Linked DNA regions of Bernardetia sp. MNP-M8. The protein of the gene in region 1 binds, or shares a complex with, the protein of each later gene. Links are inferred from orthologs where the notes say so. Each region holds a gene or a part of one and is shown on either strand. Other genes may lie near its edges. The genes, in order: hisF and hisH.

What was found.
Region 2: the proteins of hisF (region 1) and hisH are in contact, whole or in part, in a crystal structure (PDB 6RU0), measured with the Thermotoga maritima proteins. The link is inferred for Bernardetia sp. MNP-M8 from one-to-one orthologs. Residues at the interface, in WP_004080486.1 of Thermotoga maritima: Met1, Leu2, Ala3, Arg5, Ser40, Glu41, Asp45, Glu46, Ala70, Glu71, Ile73, Asp74, Ile75, Pro76, Phe77, Asp98, Lys99, Ser122, Gln123, Glu161, Thr195, Leu196, Asn247, Arg249, Glu251; in WP_004080484.1 of Thermotoga maritima: Asn15, Arg18, Arg22, Arg117, Leu118, Pro119, His120, Met121, Gly122, Trp123, Asn124, Asn134, Gly135, Tyr136, Tyr138, Val140, Tyr158, Glu180, Lys181, Ser182, Ser183, Lys184, Ile185.

Annotation. Positions count from the first base shown.
Region 1 is NZ_CP147012.1:4,277,412-4,289,076, forward strand. Bases 3,253-6,172 are described here. They hold hisF (imidazole glycerol phosphate synthase subunit HisF), read left to right. Parts: upstream 3,253-4,287; coding sequence 4,288-5,058; downstream 5,059-6,172. Other genes in these bases: V9L04_RS17405 (gliding motility lipoprotein GldH), read left to right, coding at 3,253-3,459; hisA (1-(5-phosphoribosyl)-5-[(5-phosphoribosylamino)methylideneamino]imidazole-4-carboxamide isomerase), read left to right, coding at 3,536-4,237; V9L04_RS17420 (DUF3891 family protein), read left to right, coding at 5,199-5,960. Outside these bases: V9L04_RS17395 (SpoIIE family protein phosphatase), read left to right, coding at 1-1,818; tRNA dihydrouridine synthase DusB, read left to right, coding at 1,917-2,921; more of V9L04_RS17405, read left to right, coding at 2,977-3,252; V9L04_RS17425 (peroxiredoxin-like family protein), read right to left, coding at 6,348-7,160; V9L04_RS17430 (DinB family protein), read right to left, coding at 7,325-7,957; V9L04_RS17435 (S-layer homology domain-containing protein), read right to left, coding at 8,081-9,490; V9L04_RS17440 (S-layer homology domain-containing protein), read right to left, coding at 9,650-11,185; V9L04_RS17445 (S-layer homology domain-containing protein), read right to left, coding at 11,291-11,665.
Region 2 is NZ_CP147012.1:4,753,792-4,765,284, reverse strand. What follows is about bases 2,606-5,353. They hold hisH (imidazole glycerol phosphate synthase subunit HisH), read left to right. Parts: upstream 2,606-3,550; coding sequence 3,551-4,156; downstream 4,157-5,353. Other genes in these bases: V9L04_RS19220 (HTTM domain-containing protein), read left to right, coding at 4,610-5,353; lon (endopeptidase La), read left to right, coding at 2,606-3,493. In the rest of the region: V9L04_RS19235 (ABC-F family ATP-binding cassette domain-containing protein), read left to right, coding at 1-392; more of lon, read left to right, coding at 944-2,605; more of V9L04_RS19220, read left to right, coding at 5,354-6,133; V9L04_RS19215 (lipoate--protein ligase), read left to right, coding at 6,239-7,225; V9L04_RS19210 (YbaB/EbfC family nucleoid-associated protein), read left to right, coding at 7,402-7,737; V9L04_RS19205 (carbon-nitrogen hydrolase family protein), read right to left, coding at 8,048-9,616; V9L04_RS19200 (hypothetical protein), read left to right, coding at 10,003-11,493. UniProt on the Escherichia coli protein: IGPS catalyzes the conversion of PRFAR and glutamine to IGP, AICAR and glutamate. The HisH subunit catalyzes the hydrolysis of glutamine to glutamate and ammonia as part of the synthesis of IGP and AICAR.

The DNA.
Region 1 (11,665 bases):
CCTACAAAAGCTCAGTTTGTAACAAATGATGGTGAAAGGCTGACTGTTGAAATGTGTTTAGAAAAATCTGAAGGGCGCAAAAATCAAGGTGATTATAGAGGAGCAAGTGATTTTTTGAATAAAGCAGCTCTAATCCATTGGGACAAAAAAGAATTGCGACCAGCCATTACTTATTTTCAAAAGTCATTAATTTTCAATCAGAAAGTAGATAATCAGAGTGGAATGTATGGCATTTATAGTAACCTTGCTACTATTTATGCCGATTTAGAAAAATTTGATTCTGCACTTATTTTCTTCCAAAGAACATTAGAAGGACGAAAAAAACAAGGTATAAAAGAACCTATTATTTCAGCTCAAATAAATACGGCTGTTGTTTTAAATAATCTCAAAAGACACGATGAAGCAGCCAAGCAACTAGTAGATGGATTAAGTTTAGCAAAAGAATCCTTTGATTTGGAACAAATGAGAAGCATTTATGGAATGCTTGCCGAAACCTACGAAAAAGCAGGAAACTCTGAAAAAACAAAAGAATATTTTGAATTGTATCGCAATTTTCATGAGATGTCACAACAAAGAAAAATGGCTGTTGTGAGTGCAGAAGCAGACAAAGCAAGACTACAAGCAGCTTTAGCAGAAACAGAAAAACAACGAGCAGAATTAGAAATTGCCTTAAAAAACACCAAACTACAAGAACAAGAAAAAAATATAGAAAGTAAAAATGATGAATTAAATAAACTAGAATCTAATTTCACAAAACAAGAACTAGCCTATAAAGTCCTTCAACAAGAAACAGACTTACAAGAAGCCAAGTTTGCCCAAGAACAAGCCGAAAATGAACAGAAAATAGCAAGACAAAGACTTTATATCGGAGGCATTGCAGCTATTTTATTACTTGCTCTAGTAGGAATTATTTTTATTTATAGAAGCAGGCAACAAAAAAAGAGAGCCAATTTAGAATTACAAGATAAAAATGACGAGATTAGTTTTCAACAAATGCACATCATGCAACAAAACCATGAGTTAGCGAAAGCTGTAAATGAAATTGAAGATAAAAATCATCAAATTACATCTAGTATTACTTACGCAAAACGCATTCAAGAGGCAATGCTTCCCAATATTGCCAATATTCAAAAAGCACTACCCGAATCATTTGTCTACTTTCGTCCTCGTGATATTGTAAGTGGCGACTTTTACTTTTTTCATCATTTTGAGGAAGAACAAAAAGTAGTTTTAGCTGCTGTTGATTGTACAGGTCATGGCGTACCAGGAGCATTTATGTCTATGATAGGAAATGAAATTTTGAGTAGAATTGTAGCAGAAAATAATATATGTTCGCCTGCAAAAATTCTGACTCAGTTAGATAAAGGAATTACAACAGCTTTACACAAAGACGAAACAAATATCCATGATGGAATGGATTTAGCTCTCGTTTGTATAGATAAAAAGAATAAAACCCTTACTTTTGCAGGAGCAAAAAACCCTATTTTTTATATCCAAAATAATCAATTAGAGGTAATAAAGGGCGATAAGATGCCTATTGGTGGTTCAGAAAGAGAACATAAAAGTGAGTTTACAGAGCATGTTATTGATATTTCTATTCCAACCACATTTTATATTTTTTCTGATGGTTTTCAAGACCAATTTGGAGGAGAGCGAGGACGCAAGTTTATGGTAAAAAACTTTAGAGAGCTACTATTTGATATTCATACAGAAGATACAGCAGAACAAAAACAAATTCTCTATCAAACTTTTAAAAATTGGATAGGAAACGAACATAAACCAATTGACGATGTACTTGTAATTGGTGGTAGAGTTTAGAATATTTATTCTGAATGACGTTTGAAATAGTATTTTTTGTAAATTTGTAGTGTTAAAATTAACTTTAAATAAAAAGTAAGAAGATAAGATAAAATAATATGGTAAAGATTGGAAATGTAGAGTTAGGCGACTTCCCTCTTTTGCTTGCACCGATGGAAGATGTAAGTGATCCTCCTTTTCGTGCTGTCTGTAAAGCCTGTGGTGCAGATATGATGTACACCGAATTTATTTCGGTAGAAGGATTAATAAGAGATGCAGATAAGAGTGTAGAGAAATTAGATATTTTTGATTACGAGCGTCCTGTTGGTATTCAAATTTTTGGTGCTGAGCTAGATTCTATGCTTTTGGCTACCGAAATTGTTGAACGAGAAAATCCAGAAGTTTTGGATATAAATTTTGGTTGTCCTGTCAAAAAAGTTGTTTGTAAAGGTGCAGGAGCTGCAATTTTGAAAGATATTCCTAAAATGGAACTCTTATCAAAGGAAATTGTAAATAAAACCAAACTTCCTGTTACGGTAAAAACCCGTTTGGGTTGGGATCACGATTCTATAAAAATTTTAGAAGTTGCAAAGCGTTTGCAAGGGGTTGGTGTTCAGGCACTTTCTATTCATGGACGTACTCGTAAGCAGATGTATACAGGAGAAGCTGACTGGTCGTATATTGCAGAAGTCAAAAATAGTCCTGATATTCATATTCCTATCTTTGGAAATGGCGATATTGATTCTCCTCAAAAAGCATTAGAATACAAAAATCGTTTTGGTGTTGATGGAATTATGATAGGACGTGCAGCCATTGGTTATCCTTGGATTTTTAGAGAAATAAAACATTATTTGGCTACTGGCGAGCTTTTACCACCTCCAACATTAGAAGAGCGTTTGGACATTTGTAGAAAACATTTTATGTTTTCTTTAGAATGGAAAAGAAGTGAAATAACAGCAATTAATGAAATGAAACGTCATTATGCAGCTTATTTTAAAGGATTAAGAGGAATTAAACAATATAGAATGCGACTTGTTCAGTCTAGTAGTTCACAAGAAGTATTTGATATTCTAAACGAAATTGAAACTCAATATGCAGGAATAGAGTTTGTCCACGAATATTAATCAATAAAATTACCAAACAGACAAAATGTCTGTTCTACATTAAACCAAAAATATCATGAAATTTATCAAATCTGTTTTTCCAGTCATTACATTAGCTGTTTTGTTTTTATTTTCTTCTTGTGATGAAAACAATATTTATAGAAATCATGAAGACGTAAATTCGGTAGGTTTTAAGTGGAATATGAGCGATGAGAAAACCTATAAAGTAAATGTAGAAGAAGCAGGAATGTATGATATTTCGATAGAATTACGTCACGGAATAGCCATTCCTTATCAAAACCTTTTACTTACACTTACTTACGAAACGCCAGATGGAAAAGCATCTGAAGAAAAAGTAGATTTTACATTACGTGATGCTGGTGGACGTGCAGTAGGCGAAGGTGTAGGCGAAACATATGATACAAGACAAGTGGTGATGTCTAATTCCGAATTAGAAAAGGGAACATATACTTTCAAAATAAAACACGCAATGCCAAAACAAGATCCTATAAATCCAGTCTTGGAAGTCGGTTTGGTAGTGGATAAAGTAAAGAAATAAATCTGTAGCGTACCTTTTAAGGTGCGAAAATGTAATGTAGCCTTTAGGCTGCGATTTATGATTAGATAAAATAACTATGAATCTTCAACTCATTCCTGCCATTGATTTAATTGATGGTAAATGTGTTCGTCTTACGCATGGCGATTATGACACACAAAAGATATACAATTCAGACCCTTTAGACCAAGCCAAAATCTTTGAAGACAAGGGAATAAAACGTCTTCATATAGTAGATTTGGATGGCGCAAAAGCTGGACAACCAAAACACTTACAAATTCTAGAAAAAATTGCTTCTCAAACTGATTTAGTTATCGATTTTGGTGGAGGAATCCGTCATTCTGATTCTATTAAAAGTATTCTTTCTAGTGGTGCTAAAATGGTAAGTGTAGGAAGTGTAGCTGTAAAAAATCCAGAGATGTTTGAAAGTTGGTTATCTGAATTTGGTGGAAATTCTATTTTATTGGCTGCTGATGTTCGTGGTGAAAAGCTACTTACAGATGCGTGGAAAAAAGAAAGTGAATTTACCATTTTTGAGTTTATTGAAAAATGGAAACAAAAAGGACTTACCCAATTTTTTTGTACTGATATTACCAAAGATGGCGCATTAGAAGGCTTAAATACTGACTTTTATGGAGAATTAAAAACTAAATTTCCAGATCTTACAGTCATAGCTAGTGGAGGAGTAACCAGTCAAGATGATTTAGTTTTGCTTGATAAATTAGGCGTTGATGGTGCAATCGTAGGAAAGGCAATTTATGAAAATAGAATTACTATTTGATTTTATAATTCATTAATAATTTATCATTCACAATTAATAATTCAAAAACTTTGTTATCCAAAAGAATAATTCCCTGTTTAGATATAAAAGATGGTCAGACCGTAAAAGGAGTTCAGTTTGAAGAACTTCGTTTTGCTGGCGACCCTGTTGAGTTAGGCGAAAAATACGCAAAAGAAGGAGCTGACGAACTTGTTTTTTTAGATATTACAGCCACGCATGAAAAGAGAAAAACACTTAAAGAACTAGCTCTCCGAATTGCCAAAAACTTAAATATTCCGTTTACAGTTGGTGGTGGTGTGAGTAGCGTTGAAGATGTTTCTGTTTTGCTAGAAGCTGGTGCAGATAAAGTTACCATAAATTCGGCTGCCGTTCTGAATCCAAACCTCATTGAAGAAACTTCCAAACGTTTTGGTAATCAATGTATTGTCATTGCGATTGATGCTAAAATGAATGTGTCAGGAATAAACAAAGGAAAATGGGAAGTACACACAGGAGGAGGACGAAAAAATTTAGGAATTGACCTTTATGAATGGGCAAAAGAAGCACAAGAACGAGGAGCAGGAGAAATTTTGTTTACCTCAATGAGTCACGACGGAACAAAAAATGGTTTTGCTTGTGATGTCTATTCAAAACTAAGTCAGATTTGTAGCATTCCGATTATTGCAAGTGGAGGAGCAGGAACTACACAGCATTTTGTAGATGTTTTTAATGAAGGAAGAGCGGATGCTGCCCTTGCTGCCAGTATTTTTCACTTTGGAGAAATTCCTGTTCCTGTTTTGAAAAAAGAACTTTTTGAGAAGGGAATTCATGTTAGGATTTAAGAGAAGATTGGAAATTAGGAATTAGGAAAAAGGCTACTTTTATTAAACTTGTTTTAATAAAAGTAGTTATAAATTGAAATTTCATACAATAAAAATGCTATTGTAGTTACTTCTACCTTCCTAATTCTAAATTGGTTTCTATGATTGTCAATACTTCTACTCAAGGTTGGGAAATAATTTTTCAACGAGCGCACGGACTTTTGGCTTCCAAAATTGGTTTTTATTGGCAAAAAAGAGAACGTCCAGAAAGATGGTTAGAAACGCTTACAGCCATTGCCGAACACGACGACGAGCAAATCGGTTGGAAAGGAATGTATCATATCACAGAAGCTGGTGCACCTCAAGATTTTTCTTTATCCAAATTTTCATTAGAACAAGCACAGAGGATTGCAGCCGTTTCTCGTTACAAATCTCAATGGATTGCCTTGATGATTTCGATGCATTTGTCTTATTTATACGAATCTTTAAGAGAAGAAAAAGCTGCAAAAGAAGAAGGACTGACTTTGAAAGAACATAAAAAAACGATTGAATTTTTGAATTTACAGAAAGAAAATCAGAAATTATTTCGAAAAAATTTGAAAGTAAATCAACAAGAAGCTCAAAAAGCCTATAATCTTATTCATTTTTGTGATAGATGTTCGCTTATTTTATGTAGACAGAATATTCCCGAAGACGGACGTAAAGTAGAAGTTTTTGTTTTGCCAAACGGAGAAAAAAGCTATTTACATCAACGAGAAGACAAAACAATTTGTATTACACCGTGGGTTTTTGAAGAATCCGAATTTGAGGTAAAGGTAGAAGTGCATTGTCTTTCTCAATTAAAATTTGAAAATGATAAAGAATTAGCCAATGCGCTTCCGTCTGCTACAATTATAGAAAAAAAATGGTTTTTTAGGAAGTAAAATTAGACCCTAAGGCTAGGCTGTTTAGAATTTCAAAAATTCTTCCTAGAAAAGATGATTATTTTAAATCATTTTATTTTTGTAGAAATTTAGCTGCGTAGCTGCGAAACATTGGTAGAATCGAAAAATATTAAGTTCAAAAAGCTGCGTAGCTGCGTAATATTGTTGTTTGGTATTTGAAAGTTATTAAATTTCAACATTTCGCAGCTACGCAGTTCTAAATACGGAAATTAATTTGATTCTCTACATCCGAAGGTCAGCGAGTCAGCGAAGCTAAACATTACGCAGCTATGCAGCTAAAATACGCTACATTTTTAAAAATCATAATTACAAAACTGCACGAAAAAATAACCAAATTATAAACACCCTACCCTAAGGGTCTGTATTTTATTTCATATCCTTTACTTTCTGCAAAACCTCTCTAGGTTCTGCACGTTTTTTATAATCTGCATCTAAGAAAGCATATACAATTTCATTTTCAGAATTTATAATATAGGTCGCAGCCAAAGGCAATGTATAAGAAGCGTCTCCATTATACTTTTCTAAACCCATATTTTTATAGGCTTCTCTGATAGATTCGTCCAATGGAAAAACAATTCCATAGTCTTTTGCTACTTTATTTCCTACATCACTCAAAACTTCAAATTCTAATGCGTTTTTTTCTTTTGTAGAAAGTGTACTATCTGGAAGTTCGGGCGTAATGGCAATTAACTCAATATTTTCAGCTTTTATTTCTGGTAAAATATCTTGCCAAGCAGCCAAAGTAAGATTACAATATGGACACCAGCCTCCTCTATACCACGTAATGATAGTATAACCATTTTTTGTTTTGTCGGCTAAAGTTATTTTTTTTCCTGTTGCATTTGGAAGTGTAAAATTAGGAGCTTTATCACCTTCTTTTTTAGAGTTGCCTATAATTCCACTTGCAGCTACTTTTTCGATGGCAGCTTCATACGTTTTTACTTTTTCTGGGTCTGCACGCTCTTTGAAAGCAGTTGCTTTATTTTCTAGTTGTTCGGTTAGTGATTGTATTTCTGTTTGGTTAGTTTCATCTACAAGCACTTCTGTTTTTGGTGTTGTTACTTCTACTTGTTCTTCGCTTTGTGCTTTTTTGTTATTGGAACATGAAAAAAAGCCAAAAGTCAGCAATAAAGAAAGAATAAATAAAATTTTTGATAACTTGAATGTTTTGTTAGTCATTTTGAAATGAATTTTCTAAAAAAATATAATTGATTGGTGTATTTCTTTCCCTCTATTTTTCTTGTAAAGATATATAAATCAGAACGTTTGTTCCAATTAGCTATGAAAAATTTGTAATTAAATAACAAATCCTTTTATTGTGAGTGAATAAAAGGATTTGATAACTAGTTTTTTAATTGCGTATTTGATAAAATATTTTTAATTTGAATAAAGTGTCTAATTTCATGGTTTATCACAAAACGAAATGTATCACCCAAATTAAATTTCAGAAGAGGAAGCGTAAGAGAAACCTTTGTTTTGTTCCAATCTACCTGTTGAGCCTTTTCTAAAAGTCGCATAAATTCATTTTGGTCATCGATAAAAGTGTCCAAAACTCGTCTATCTACGCCACTATGAATTGGGTTTTTGTCTTTGAAAGTCTTCATTTTGTTTCCAATTCGCAAAGAATGATTTGCTGTCGGACTTTTATTCTCACTTATCGAAACGATTCCTTTCTGAACAGGAAGCATAGAATTAGCTGAATAATTTCCTAAAAATCCACTTTTGAAAATGTAATCTTGATTTGATGTGAGTTTGTTTTTGTCTATTTTTTCATCAATTCGCTTTTCGATCTCTTCCAAATAAAAAATACTATATCGATTTAGATGTTCGATACATTCTAAGACAGTCCAACTTTCTGTATTCGGACGAAAATTTAATTCATCATTTGATAACTGTTGAAGCTGAACTGTTTTTTGAAGAATTGTTTTGATTTCTTCAATTAGACTCTGATTAAGTTTTGAGGTTTGTATTTTCATAGAGAAAGAATTTTAATAGTTTGATTATTTACTACAAAAATACAAGCCTTTATACTTTAAAACATTGATTGAAATCAAGAATTTGAAATAATCATAATTTTATACTACTTGATACTTATTCTTCTATCTATTAATTCTTTGTCTAAATAAAGCAAGTGTAGTCAAATCTTTGCCAATTCCGATGCGTGGAATAGAGTAATTTGCTGGTGCATTTTTATAACCAAAAAAGTTGACTGCAAACGCTATTTTGAAATAAGTAGGAGCTTGTCTGGTTACTTCTTCACTATATGACCCAAATGGATAAGCTAAATACTCACAAGTTTTATTTAACTGGCTTTCAATAGTAGCTTTTGAGTTAGCTAACTCACTTTGTACTTGTGTAGGAGTCATATTTTCTAAATACCCATGATTTACAGTATGCGATTCTACTTCAAAAAGTGAATTTGCTTCAATACTACGCAACTGATTCCAACTCATTTTTGAGTGTGAACCTCCTGTAGTTCCTACAAAACCTGTATGAACAAAAAAAGCAGCTTTAAAATTATGTTGCTCTAAAATAGGTAGCGCATTGGTGTAGTTTCCAATGTATCCATCATCAAAAGTAAGCAAAACACTTTTTTGAGGAACAACAGCATGATTTGTAACAACTTCATAAAATTCATCTAAAGAAAGCGTACGATAGCCTTGAGACTTGAAGAAATTCATTTGTTCGATAAAATTAGGTGTACTTACATCACTACCATATATAGGATTTGTCAAAACCTCGTGATACATCACTACCAAAGGCATTCTATCATACGTTATCAAATAGGGATTTTTGTAGTCTGTAGCTCTATTTTGTTTCACCAAAGCACGATAAAGAATTACAGAAACTTCTCCACGAGTAGTATTTTCATTTGCTCTGAAATTACGTTTGTTTGGATAGTTAGCGACCAAATTATTGATTGTGGCATTAGCTATGGAAGGTTTCGCCCATGTTGCTAGTTGAGAAGCATCATCGTAATAAGAAGATAAACGAGCTACATCTCCACCTGTCAGATTAAGTCCATTCGAAATTGCTACTAAAGATTGTGTACGAGTAAGATTTGCAGAAGGCATAAATGTTCCATCAGGATAACCAGATAAAAACCCACCACGATATGCCTTTTGAATAGCATTATAAGCCCAATGTGTTGTAGGAACATCAGGAAATTCGATGGCTGTGCGTATAGGTGTAGGATTCAAAACACTTGAAATAAAAGCTGCAAACTCTGCTCTTGTTAGAAAATTATTTGGTTTAAATGTTCCATCAGGATAACCTGAAGCGTAATTATTAGAAATAAGATATTCTATTTCAAACTTTGCCCAATGTCCATTAATATCAGAAACAGAGAATAATTGTTGAGGGGAGTTTAAATTTTTAGAAGAACTTGTTTTTTGATAGGATTTGGCAGAAGTCTCAGTGCAATCATGATGAGAAGCATTCTCCATAATCTCTTGATTTATAATTTGCCCTTCATCTACACAAGCAGAGAGAGAAAATATAAAAAACATCAAACATAATTTGATGCATATTTTACTTGATTTATAATTAAATTTTAACATTTTATTAATTAGGTTTTAAAAAAACAACCTTTTGTATTTATAATCCAGTAGCCAAACTATCAGCAGTGATGGATTTTGTACAAAAGGTTGTAGTATATTATTTATGGCTTAGTTAGTAGAATAAACTCTGTGCATCCAAAGTAAGCCATCAGGAGAGAAAGCTGCACGAATAGCACTTTTCCTATATCTAGTAGCTTTTCCGATTGTTTGACCACGAGTATATCCAGAACTATAAGCTACTTGATCCCATTTTCCATATGGGTCATGAACATAATAATAATCAGCATCATGCCCTAAAAACACTAAAACATGTCCAAAACTTGTAGTATATCCATGAGCAATAACAGGCTTTCCTTGGTCTAATAAAGTCTCCATTTGAGCTAATGTACCATTCTGCTTTCCTTCTACTCGTACATTCAAACCAAAATAAGCCGCTTCAGAATTGAATACAGCTTGTAAACCAGACACAGTTTGCGCTCTATCTTTTCCATATTCTCTAGTTATGTCATCAGGAGTAGTGCTTCCACCATAATAATTAATTACCATGGCAATGGAAGTGTTCTGACAAGAAGTACCGGGATACAACGCATTATTACGTTGATAGAAATAAGGTACATTTTGCATAAAAGGACTAGCTTGACGCACGTCGATAGTTTGATTACGTGCTTTTACCAAAGTAGTACCATTATATCCTTCTACACGAAGAACACGAGCTATACCAGCATTATTGATAGTAGCTGTAAAAGAATAAGAACCATTACTTGGAGTAGTACCTAATGGATATCCATCTATAAAGAATTTGAGTAGGGTAATACCTGTACTTGTACCTGAAAATGTAACAGGACTTCCTGCATCTACAGGACTTGGATAATTCAATGAAAAATCGCCTGTAACAGGTGGTGTGCTAGTAGGATTTACTAAATACTGATTTGTATAAGAAAGGTTTCCATTTGTTCTCTTCATAGCACAATACATCAATGCAGTTGCATCAGCTCGTGTAGCATTTTTGAGTGGAGTAAATAGAGTTTTTGTAGGATAATTCAATACCAATCTATTCGTTAGGGCATTTGCCACACTTTGTTTTGCCCAAGTTGGAATCTCTGCATTATCTGTAAAAAAAGTAGTTAAATTAGTTACATTTCCTCCTGAAACAGCCAAACCATTTGATATAGCAATAACAATTTGAAGTTTACTGATATTTTGATTGGGCATAAATGTTCCATCAGGATAACCAGATAAAAAACCAGCCTTTGCAGCTTGTAAGATATTGTTTTTTGCCCAGTGTGTACTAATATCTGAAAATATAATAGTTGAATTTTCAGGTTTTGGAGTTGGATTAAGACAACCCACAATCATTGTAGCAAATTCAGCACGAGTAATCGTATTATTTGGCTTAAATGTTCCATCAGGAAACCCTGACATATAGCCATTTGAAGTCATATAATTAATTTCTGTTTCTGCCCAATTTCCTGCTACATCAGGCATAATTGCCATTACTTGATCTGATGAGTTTTGGTTGGAGTGTTTTTGCTTGTTGTGATTAATTGAGTTTGTTGCAAGATTTTCTGTCAAAATTTCATCTTGACTACAACCTCCAAATAATAATAAGACAATACCAATAAGAACTAAATTCAGTGTTTTCATGAAAAAGTTTTTGTTTAAATGTAATTGAATAGGGGATTTTTTTTAAGACTTTTACAAAAAATAATAGCACTATTTTTTTGTAAAAGTCTTATTTTTATTAAAAAATTAATTTTTAATAAATCTAACCGTTTGTGTTTGGGCAGTAGAAATAATGCGCAAAATATAAGTTCCTGTCTGAAGATTGAGTTTTGATAAATCAAATTCTTCTTGAAACATTCCTTCTTTGCTATCTTCATTGAATAATAGTGAAATTTCTTCTCCTAAGACATTATACAATCGTATCTCAACAGGAGTAGATTCTTCTAATAAGAATTTCAATTTTAAATTATTACCCTCTAATGGATTTGGATATAAGACTAGACTTTGGAGTGATTTATCTTCTGACTTTGCAGCCACTTTAGAAGCAGGATTTGCAGGCACAACAATATAGGTATTGAATAATTCGGGAGCACGATTTAGATAACGTAACGCTTGATACAT
Region 2 (11,493 bases), 480 kb from region 1 along the record:
ATTTCTTAGATAATCTAGTAGAACATCTTTTTGTATTTGAAGGCGAAGGAGAAATTAGAGATTTTAATGGAAATTATACTGATTATAGAGAAGAGGAATTAGAGAAAATAAAAGAATCTCAAAACAAACCTTCTAACAAAAATGCTCATTCGATTGCACCAGTAAAAACAAATACTTCTAACAAACTTAGTTTCAAAGAAAAGCAAGAATTAGAAACTACTGAAAAAGAAATTGCAAAACTTACTAAGCAAAAAGAAGAATTAGTTTCTCTTATGAATAGTGGAGAAACTGATTATGATAAAATTTCAAAATGGAGTGCTGAAATGGAAGTCATTGTAAATGCGCTTGATGAAAAAGAAATGCGTTGGTTAGAACTTTCTGAAAGAGAGTAAATAGTCATTTCAAAAAAGGCAAATTATTCTAGTATATATGTCGTTATTGGTATTTTTATTAAAGGTTATTACATTTATTTTTGTATAACAGTCTTCCAAACTATTAAATTTGATAAAATACTATTTTTGATGTTCAGACTGGAAATCTGAAGTATCTTAATGCAAACCGTGATAAGGTTTATTACTAATAACGACATGATAAAAGGTATTACTCGCCTTTGTTGGTGTTTTAGTGTAGCGACACCAACAACCAAATAACTTATTTATCTGCCATTTTGCCCTATTATTTTTTCGTAAAAACAAAAAAGAGGCTTGGTACATAGCTTGCAAATAGTTTTGTAATCAAAAATAATTTTATCTGTTTTTGATTGCGATTTATACTTAGACTATATTTATAGATATTTTAAGAGTAATTCGTATAATTTTATAACAATTTCATTCAGATTTACAGGTGTTTTTTTAATCAAGCACTGACAATCTGACACTTTTTTGTTGTTATAGTTATTCTTTCTAATTTTGATATTCAAATACACTAAAATCATATACATTTTTTGAAAAATATAAAAGTGCCTTTTACCGAAGATGATATTCCTCAAATAGACTTGGAAGAACTAGAAAATTCAGCTCGTGAACTAGAAGACGATTTGCCTGAAGAATTATTTATTTTACCTGTCAGAAATACTGTTTTATTTCCTGGAATTATTATGCCTATTACTGTAGGGCGTGAGAAATCTCTACGTTTAATAAAGAAAGCATATAGAGACGAGAGTTATATTGGTGTAATTTCTCAAAAAAACTTGGGGGAAGACGAACCACAAAAAACTGATTTGCATTTTGTGGGAACAGTCGCCAAAATAGTAAAAAAGATTGTGATGCCTGATGGTAATACAACTATCATAGTACAAGGCAAGCAACGTTTTGAACTTCATGAAATTACACAAGAAGAACCATTCTTAATTGGTAAAGTAAATTATCTGACGGATTTTTCATTAGATAACTCAAAAGGAAGTAAGAAAAATGACGGACGTAAAAAAGAAGCTCTTATAGAATCTATAAAAGAAGCAGCTTTTAAAATTTTGCATTTGAGTTCGGATATTCCACCAGAAGCCCAAATTGCTTTAGAAAATATTGAAAGTCCTAATTTCTTAATTAATTTTCTATCTGCCAATACAAATGTAGAGGTAAAAGAAAAACAAAAGTTACTAGAACTTCCAAAAGTAATGGACAGAGCTGTGCAGCTTTTAAAGATTATGCACCGTGAAATTCAGCTTTTAGAACTCAAAAGTGATATAAAAGAAAAAACAAATTCAGATTTAGACCAGCAACAAAAAGAGTATTTTCTTCGCCAACAAATCAAAACTCTTCAAGATGAAATTGGAGATGAAAATGATAAAGACATAAATAAACTGCATATAAGAGCAGATGAAAAACAGTGGAGTGAAGAAACAAAAGAGTTTTTCTTGAAAGAAGTAGAACGTTTTGCTCGTATGAATCCAGCTTCTCCTGATTATTCCATTACACTTTCTTATTTGGAATTCATGTTAGATTTGCCTTGGCAGTTTACTACAAAAGACCATTTAGATTTACATAATGCAAAAAAAGTATTAGATAAAGAGCATTATGGATTAGAAAAAATAAAGCAACGTATTTTAGAATATTTAGCTGTTCTGAAACTCAAAAATTCATTAGATAGTCCTATTTTGTGTTTGTATGGACCTCCAGGGGTGGGCAAAACTTCTCTAGGAAAATCTATTGCAAAGGCACTTGGTAGAAAATATATGCGTATTTCGTTAGGTGGAATGCACGATGAATCTGAAATTAGAGGACACCGTCGTACTTATATTGGTGCAATGCCTGGGAAAATTATGCAAAATGTAAAAAAAGCAGGTTCTTCAAACCCTGTTTTTGTTTTAGATGAAATTGATAAAGTAAGTAGCGATTTTCGTGGAGATCCTTCTTCAGCTTTATTGGAGGTTTTAGACCCAGAGCAAAATGATACTTTTGTAGACAATTATCTAGAAACAGAATATGATTTATCTAAAGTTTTGTTTATTGCTACAGCAAATTCATTAGATACTATTCAGCCAGCTCTTCGTGATAGAATGGAAATTATTCAAGTTTCTGGATATACAATTGAAGAAAAAATTGAAATTGCCAAACAACATTTAATAGCCAAACAAAGAAAAGCTCACGGACTTCAAGCAAAAGATGTTAGTTTTACTGCCGAAACACTGCGTTTTGTAGTAGAAGGTTATACAAGAGAATCAGGTGTCAGAAGTTTGGAAAGACAAATTGCCTCTCTTTGTAGAAGTGTAGCCAAATCAGTGGCTATGGAAGAAGACTATCAAAAGAAAATTACACCAAAAGAAGTAGAAAGAATACTAGGAAAACCTTCTTTTGATAAAGAACTTTTTGAAGAAAATGAAACAGTAGGTGTAGCAACTGGACTAGCTTGGACTCAATATGGAGGCGAGATTTTGTCTATCGAAGTCAGTTTGAGTAAAGGAAAAGGCAGAACTACTTTATCTGGACGATTGGGAGATGTAATGAAAGAATCGGTTAGTGCAGCACTTTCTTATTTGAAAGCCAATGCAGAAGAATGGGAAATTGACCATCAACTTTTTGACCAATACGATTTGCATGTTCATGTTCCTGCTGGAGCAGTTCCAAAAGATGGTCCTTCGGCTGGTATTACGATGCTTACAGCGATGGTCTCTGCTTATTCTCGTAGAAGAGTCAAAAATCAGTTGGCAATGACTGGCGAAATTACGCTGCATGGAAAAGTGCTTCCTGTGGGTGGAATCAAAGAAAAAATATTAGCTGCCAAACGTGCTGGAATCAATGAAATTGTGATGAGCAAACGCAATCAAAAAGACATTGAGGAAATTGAAGAGCATTATATTAAAGGAATGAAGTTTCATTTTGTAGAAAAAGCTGGAGAAGTTTTAAAATTGGCATTAGTCAAAGATCAAGACAAAACAGCTAGACCTTTGGAAGTACAAGATATAACTCCAAAAAATAAATCAGACAAAACAAATCAAAAAATAAGAGTCATTCCAACAAATCCACCAAAAGGAAAAAGTGGAAGTGTAGGAGTTTAAAACAAATTTAATAAACCCTAAGGGGCTTCTGAGACCCTTAGGGTTTTATAATAAGATATGAAAATAGTAATCATAGATTATAAAGCAGGAAATATTCGTTCTGTTGATTTTGCTTTGCAGCGTTTAGGAATAAATGCTGTGGTAAGTGCTGATAAAGAAACACTACGTTCGGCTGACAAAGTTATTTTTCCAGGGGTTGGACACGCAGAATCTGCTATGCAACAACTCAAAAATGCAGATTTAGACACTTTTATTCCAACACTCAAACAACCTGTTTTAGGAATTTGTCTTGGAATGCAGCTTCTTTGTTCGCATACAGAGGAAGGAAACACAAAAGGACTAGGGATTTTTGATGTAAACGTAAAAGAATTCAAACCAACTAATTCGGTTGATAAAGTTCCTCACATGGGTTGGAATACAACGCAAGATTTAAAAGGAAAATTATTTGATAGTAATTTATTTAATCAAGTAAATAATCCTTCTCAATTTTACTTTGTACATACCTATTACGCAGAACTATGCAAAGATACTGTTGCCACTTGTGATTATATCTTACCTTTTTCGGCAGCTTTACAAAAAGATAATTTTTATGCAGCACAGTTTCACCCAGAAAAAAGTGCAGATGCTGGAGAAGAGCTTTTGAAGAATTTTTTGAAAGTGTAGTTTGTTTTTTAGAATGAAAAAGGTTTTTTTACAGAACTTATTTTTTCATATCAATATATGTATACATCAAAACAAATACTCCGAACTCAAGTCAAAACAATTTTGACAAATTTTATTTTAAGTCTTTTTACTCTGAATATATATTTTACACCTAGTAATAATGAAGGTAAACAACTACATTCTTTTTTTATTTTACTTATTTTATTTTTTCATATAATATATTTTATAGTTTTATCAATTTCTTTTTTGTCTAAGATTTTTAAAATAAAATTTTTAATATATATACCTATATTTATATTATTGATATCTGATTTATTTTTTCTATATCTGTTTTTTGAAGATACAGGATATCATTTTTATGCCACTAGTATGATTTTTATGAATACTACACTAACAATAATATGGCTATTTTTTACCCTAGTCGTGCCTCGGCTGTTAAAAAATAAATAAAAAATGAGAGTCGAAAACTATGGTAAAAACTTCCTCAAAGAACCCATTTCAATAGCTCCTTTAGTAAGTTTCCGAATCTTATTTGGTTTACTTATCTTTTTTAGTACGCTTCGTTTTTGGTATATGGGTTGGATAGAAAAACATTATATCAAGCCTGTTTTTCATTTTAAGTATTTTGGTTTTGAGTGGGTTGAGCCGTTGAATAGTTATGGAATGTATGCTGTTCATGTGGTTTTGATTTTGGCAAGTTTGGGCGTTGCATTTGGTTTTTTGTATCGTCTTTCTGCTATTTTATTATTTCTGACTTTCACGTATTGCCAACTTATCGACCTTACTTATTATCTCAATCATTATTATTTTGTGAGTTTGGTGGCATTTCTGCTCATTTTTGCTCCTGCGAATCGTTTTTATTCATTGGATTGTTTACTTTTTGGCGTTGGTAGGTACAAAAGCAAAAAGAAAGTTAAGTTTGAAAGACAAAGTAAGTATAATCTAAAAAGTTTTTTATTCAATCTTTTTTATGTTTTGCCTTCACTCTCTATTTCTCGTGCTTGGATTTTAATTTTTCAGCTTCAACTTTCCATTACTTATTTTTATGCAGGATTAGCAAAACTTAATTCTGAATGGCTTTTTGATGCAATGCCCCTCAAAATTTGGCTTCCTCCTCATTATGATATGCCGATTTTTGGTTTTTTGATGCCGTATGAAATTACAGCTTATATTTTTTCGTGGACAGGAATGTTGTATGATTTATTAATTCCTTTTGCGTTATTTTATAGAAAAACTCGCCTATTTGCTTATTTTGCAGTAGTTGGTTTTCACGCTATGACAGGATATTTATTTCAAATTGGCGTTTTTCCAGTAGTTATGATTGCATTAACTTTGATTTTCTTCGAAGCAAAGTATCACGAAGCAGTATTAAATTTTATTTCTTTATTTTTTAATAAACTCTTACCGTTGTCGGTGTCCTCACTGACAACTTCCAAATATTTTACTTTTCATTCTTCTAACAAAAAACAATCTTCTCATTTACTTTTAAATCCACTCAAAAATTTTCAATTCATTTCTAAGAAATGGCTGTATGTTTTAACTATTTATTTCATCTTTCAGTTTTTATTTCCTTTTCGTTTTATGCTATATGCAAGTCAGCCCTATAATGAAACACTTTTTTGGAAAGAAGAAGGCTATCGTTTTTCGTGGCGAGTAATGCTTATGGAAAAGTTTGGAAGTGCTACATTCTATGTCAAAAATCCGAAAACAGGAAAAGAAGGAGTTGTGGATAATAGTGAATTTTTGAATAAACATCAAGAAAAACAAATGGCTTTTCAGTCTGATATGATTTTACAATATGCTCATTTTTTGGAGGAGAAATATACCACAAAAGAAAATCCAAATCCGATAATTAGAGCAGAAGTTTATGTAACTTTGAATGGACGTAGAAGTCAATTATTTTTTGACCCAAACCTTGATTTGAGTGAAATTGAGGATGGTTTTTTAGAGAAAGATTGGATTAATAAACTGAAGTGACACTATTTATTCTTTTTAAAAGAAAATAAAGAAATAAATTTTTAGAGTATTTTTGCAAAACTATTTTTGAGCTTATTTACCATCCTATATAAAATTTAACTCATTTTGAAACTAATCTTTTCACCCTCTCACTATCCATTTTTTAATCTCGCTTTAGAAGAATATCTATCTAATTTTACTGATAAAGAAAGTGAGTATTTACTTTTTTACAGAAATGAACCTTCCTTAGTCATGGGAAAAAATCAGAATGCTTGGGAAGAAATGAATTTTAATTATCTCAATGCTCAAGATATTTTTCTTTCTCGTCGTATTTCGGGTGGTGGAACTGTATATCACGATTTGAATAATCTAAACTTTAGCTTTATAAAGCCATTAGACACAAAAATGGTAGCTAATTATGATTCACTGCTAGTTCCTATTGTAGAGTTTTTGAAAACAGTAAATCTAAATGCTTCTATTGGTAAGCGTTCAGACATTTGGCTAGAAAATGAAAAAGGAGAAAAACGAAAAATCACAGGTACAGCTCAGTATACCAACAAACACCGTTTTATCACACACGGAACACTTCTTTTTGATACAGATTTAGAAAAACTAGAAAAAGCTATAACAATTCCTACAAATATCGAAGTTAATTCAAAAAGTCTTAAATCAGTAAGAAGTAAAGTAATGAATATCAAAGATATTTTAAAACAGAATGATAATGAAGATATTCTAACAATAGAAGAGTTTGAAGAAAAGTTGGCTCATTTTATTCTATTGTATTTTAATATACCTTTTCATTTGCATAGACTAACAGAAGATGAGATAATTGAAATAGAAAAATTAGCACAAGAAAAGTATAAATCTTTTGAGTGGATTTGGGGACGTTCGCCAGCGAGTGAAGTTACTAGAAAAATTACGTTCAAAAATCAAGAATATAGAATCAAAATAAAATTAAGCAGAGGCGCAATTATTCAAGAAATTAGTATAGAAGATAATTTCTTAAATGATAGCTTGCAACAGTTGGTAAATCAAATCTATAAAAAAGAAGAGTTAGAAAAAATTCTCTTACCAATTGGTTTTATAGAACAAGATTTAGAACTATGGTTTTAAATGTAGCGTATATTTTAAACTTTTTAATAAACTAAACGTTCCATTAAGATAAAACTGAATTGAAAATTTGAAAGTCAAAGTGAAAAAATAAAATTTAAACAATAATTTTTGTAATTTTACTTTCATTCAAACGAATTATAAAAATTGATAAGAATTAACTAACAAACCTATTCGATATGAAAGACATGATGAAAATGTTTGGTAAAGTGCGTGAAATGCAAGCCAAACTTCAAGAAGTGCAAGAACAACTCGTAAATATTACAGCCGAAGGAGAAGCAGGTGGTGGAATGGTAAAAGCAGTAGCTAACGGAAAAAAACAAGTCATTAAACTAGATATCGATGCTGATATTATAAAAGCAGATGATAAAGAAATGTTACAAGATTTAATTGTAGCAGCAGTAAACAAGGCATTAGAAGGCGCAGAAGAAAAAAGTAAAGAACACATGCAAAAAAGCACAGAAGGAATGATGCCTAATATCCCTGGTATGGATTTAGGTGGAATGGGAATGTAGTATTGAATTGTAAATGCTAAATTGTAAATTAAATTATTAGCAACTACATTCAATTGGACAGGGTTTTAACCCTGTTTTTTATACAAAGGCAAAAGGAGAAGTGATCAGGGCAGGGATGTCATTCATTGACGGGCTTGTACCTGTGTTTTCTCTCCTTATTTTATTAAAACTAAAAAAGTCTATTTCAAAATATTTTGAAATAGACTTTTTTATGTTGATGAAAAAATGATAATAGAAAAAGAAAAGTTATTGAATATTATAAATGTACTATTTCTTATCACTTACAATTTATCACTAATAACTATTTTATTTACTTATCTTCACTTTTCTTCTTCCATTTCAAAGAATAAATATCAGTGCGTCGGTCTTTTAAGTTACGAACGCTACCATGACTATGTAATTCTTTCAATAAATCAAGATTTACATCAGCAATCATTGTCATTTCTGTATTTGGAGTTGCTTCTGCAATAATGGCATTATTAGGAAAAGAATAATCTGAAGGTGAGAAAACAGCCGACTGAGCAAACTGAATATCCATATTTTTTACCTTTGGAAGATTTCCTACACTACCTGCAATGGCTACATAACATTCATTCTCAACAGCACGAGCTTGAGAACAAACACGTACACGCATATAACCATTCTGCATGTCAGTAGAGAAAGGAACAAACAAAATTTGCATTCCTTCTTCTGCCATCATACGAGAAAGCTCTGGAAATTCTGAGTCATAACAAATTAAAATACCAATTTTTGCTACATCAGTTTCAAAAACTTTTACTTTGTTTCCACCAACCATTCCGTAATCATTTACTTCACTTGGTGTAATATGAATTTTGTATTGAACATCCCACGTTCCATCACGACGGCACAAATAAGAAACATTATAGAGCTTTCCATTCTCATATAAAGGAAGACTTCCTCCAATAATATTTACATTATAAGAAACAGCATAACCCACAAGTTTATCTCTAACTTCTTCGGTATATTCTGCTAGTTTTCGAATTGCCTTTGCTGTATCTTCTTCATTAAACTCTGCCATCAAAGGAACATTGAAAAATTCAGGGAAGAGAACAAAATCAGCACGGTATGAGCTAAGCGCATCTACGAAAAACTCAACATTCTCAAAAAACGATTCTACTGATTTTACATTACGCATCTGCCACTGAACCACACCAATACGTATAACTTCTTTTGGTTGGTTTACAAGAGCAGGTTTTTCTTCATAATAAATATTATCCCACTTTAAAAGACTTGCGTATGCTTCTGATTCTATATCATCAGGTAAATAATTGCGCAATACTTTTTTTACGTGAAAACCATTACTCAATTGAAATGTCAAAACAGGATCGTAAATTTCTTTTTGGCGTACTTTCTCTAGATATTGTCTAGGTGTTACCGAATCAGAATATTTACTAAAGTTTGGCATACGTCCTCCAGCAATAATCCCTTTTAGGTTTAGATTTTCACATAATTCTTTACGAGCATCATAAAGACGTCTTCCCAAACGCATATTACGGCTATTTGGATTTACACTTACCTCAATTCCGTAAATAACATCTCCATCGTCGTCGTGATTTATAAAATTATCTCTTACAATATCATGATAAGTATGATTATCTCCAAATTTGGAATAATCAATTACCATACTAAGCGCATAAGCAATTACTTTTCCTTTGTCTTCTATACAAATCTGTCCTTCTGGAAACATTTCAAGCAATTTCATAATTGACTCTTTCGTCCACGCTTGATCTTTTGCATAAATCAGTTTTGATATTTCTTCAATATCGGCTGCATCGGTTGGCTCAACAGTACGAAGTTTTAATACGTGTTGTTCAGTTTCGAAAGTCGATATAACATTTTCTTTTTTATCTATTGACATAAAAGTAAGTTAAAAATTAAATTTTTAATTAGTAAAAGCTACTAATTTAGGTTAAAAAACACAGAACTAAGAATTGTTCTGTAAAATCACTCTACAAACAAGTGCTTTTTTGAAGTCTGTTTGTAGAGTATTATGTATATTTGCAATCTCATTTTTTAGACTCGTTTTCTCCAAAGAAAATATAGATTAATGAGTAATTGAGCGATTAAGTGCAGTCATAAAAGCACGCAAAAGTACACTTTATTTAAAATAAAACCTTTATTATTTCAGATTGTTTTCAATAATTATTAAGTGATTAAAATACAAATTATTACTTTTAATATTACATTTTTTAAACAATGTTTTATAATACAAATAGTTATTAACTGACAATTATCTACTCTAATATGTATCAATCTTATCTTTCAGAAGCTAATCAGATCTTTTCAAAATTTAAAAATCAATCTCGTTTGATTGCAACAATTAGACTGGTTTATTTTTTTGCTGCTCTAGTAGTTCTTTATTTTTTGCTTAATGAAGGCTGGCAAATCGTAACTGGTTCTAGTTTCCTCTTGTTTTTTGGATTTATTTTTTTAGTAAAATTATATCAAAAATCCGAACAAAAAAGAAATTATTGGAAAACAAGAATTACTCTTTTAGAAAAAGAAAATGAAAGATTAGAGTATAATTTCGAAAATCTAGATGATGGAATGGAATTTTATGATGTTCTGCACGCTTACATCAAAGATTTGGATATTTTCGGACAAACAAGTCTTTTCTCTTATATATCACGCACCCACACAAGTGTAGGAAGAAGTTTTTTAGCAAATTGGCTTTCAGAAAAAACAGATGAAAAGACAATTACGAAAAGACAAGAAATTGTAAAAGAACTAGCACAAGATTCAAAAAAAAGCACAGAATTACGTCTTGACTTACAAACAACAGCGCATTTAAGCGAAGAAACACCAAAAGAATATGCTCAACTTAAAAAATGGCTTCAATCAGAAGATTCATTTTTGGAAAGCAAAGTATTAAATATTATTCGTTTTGTTTTGCCTCTTATTACTGTTTTGAGTTGGGTAGCTACATTTATGGGATTTGTTACTTATATTTTACCTGTTTTTCTTTCTTTAGCTCAACTCGGAATTGTGGGAAGTATGTTTCCTAAACTACAAATGACGTATGACACCGTAGGAAAAAACATTCCTTTTCTGCAAAAGTACGCTTCTTTATGGGAAATTATAGAAAATGCTACTTTTCAAAAAGAGGAGACCAAGACTTTACAAAATGACCTAAAAGGAAGTTCGAAGGCAGCTCAAGAATTAGCCAAAACATTAGAATTGTTTGAATACCGTATGAATGGAGTTGCTTTTATGTTTTTAAATGGACTTTTTTTATGGGATATTCATTTTGCTATAAAACTAGAAAAATGGCGAAAAGAACATAAAAACGATACGCCAAAATGGGTAGAAACGCTGGCAGAATTTGAGGCTTTATTTAGTTTGGCTTCTTTTTCATTCAATCATAAAGAATATATTTTTCCTACCATTTCTGTTTTGAATATGAATGGAAGCGAACAAAAAGTAACAGAAAATGCTTTTGAGATTGTAGAAATGTCGCATCCACTTCTAAAACAAGAAGTTAGAATAGCAAATGATTTTACAGCTAAAAATATACGTGAAATTGCACTTATTACAGGCTCAAATATGGCAGGAAAAAGTACATTTTTGAGAGCATTGGGAATAAATATGGTTTTGGCATGCGCTGGTGCGCCTGTTTGTGCTACAAAATTTGATTTTGTTCCTATGCTTATTAGTAGTAGTATGCGTATTATTGATTCACTAGAAAAAGGAGAATCTTCATTCTTTGCAGAACTAAAACGACTAAAACAAATTCTT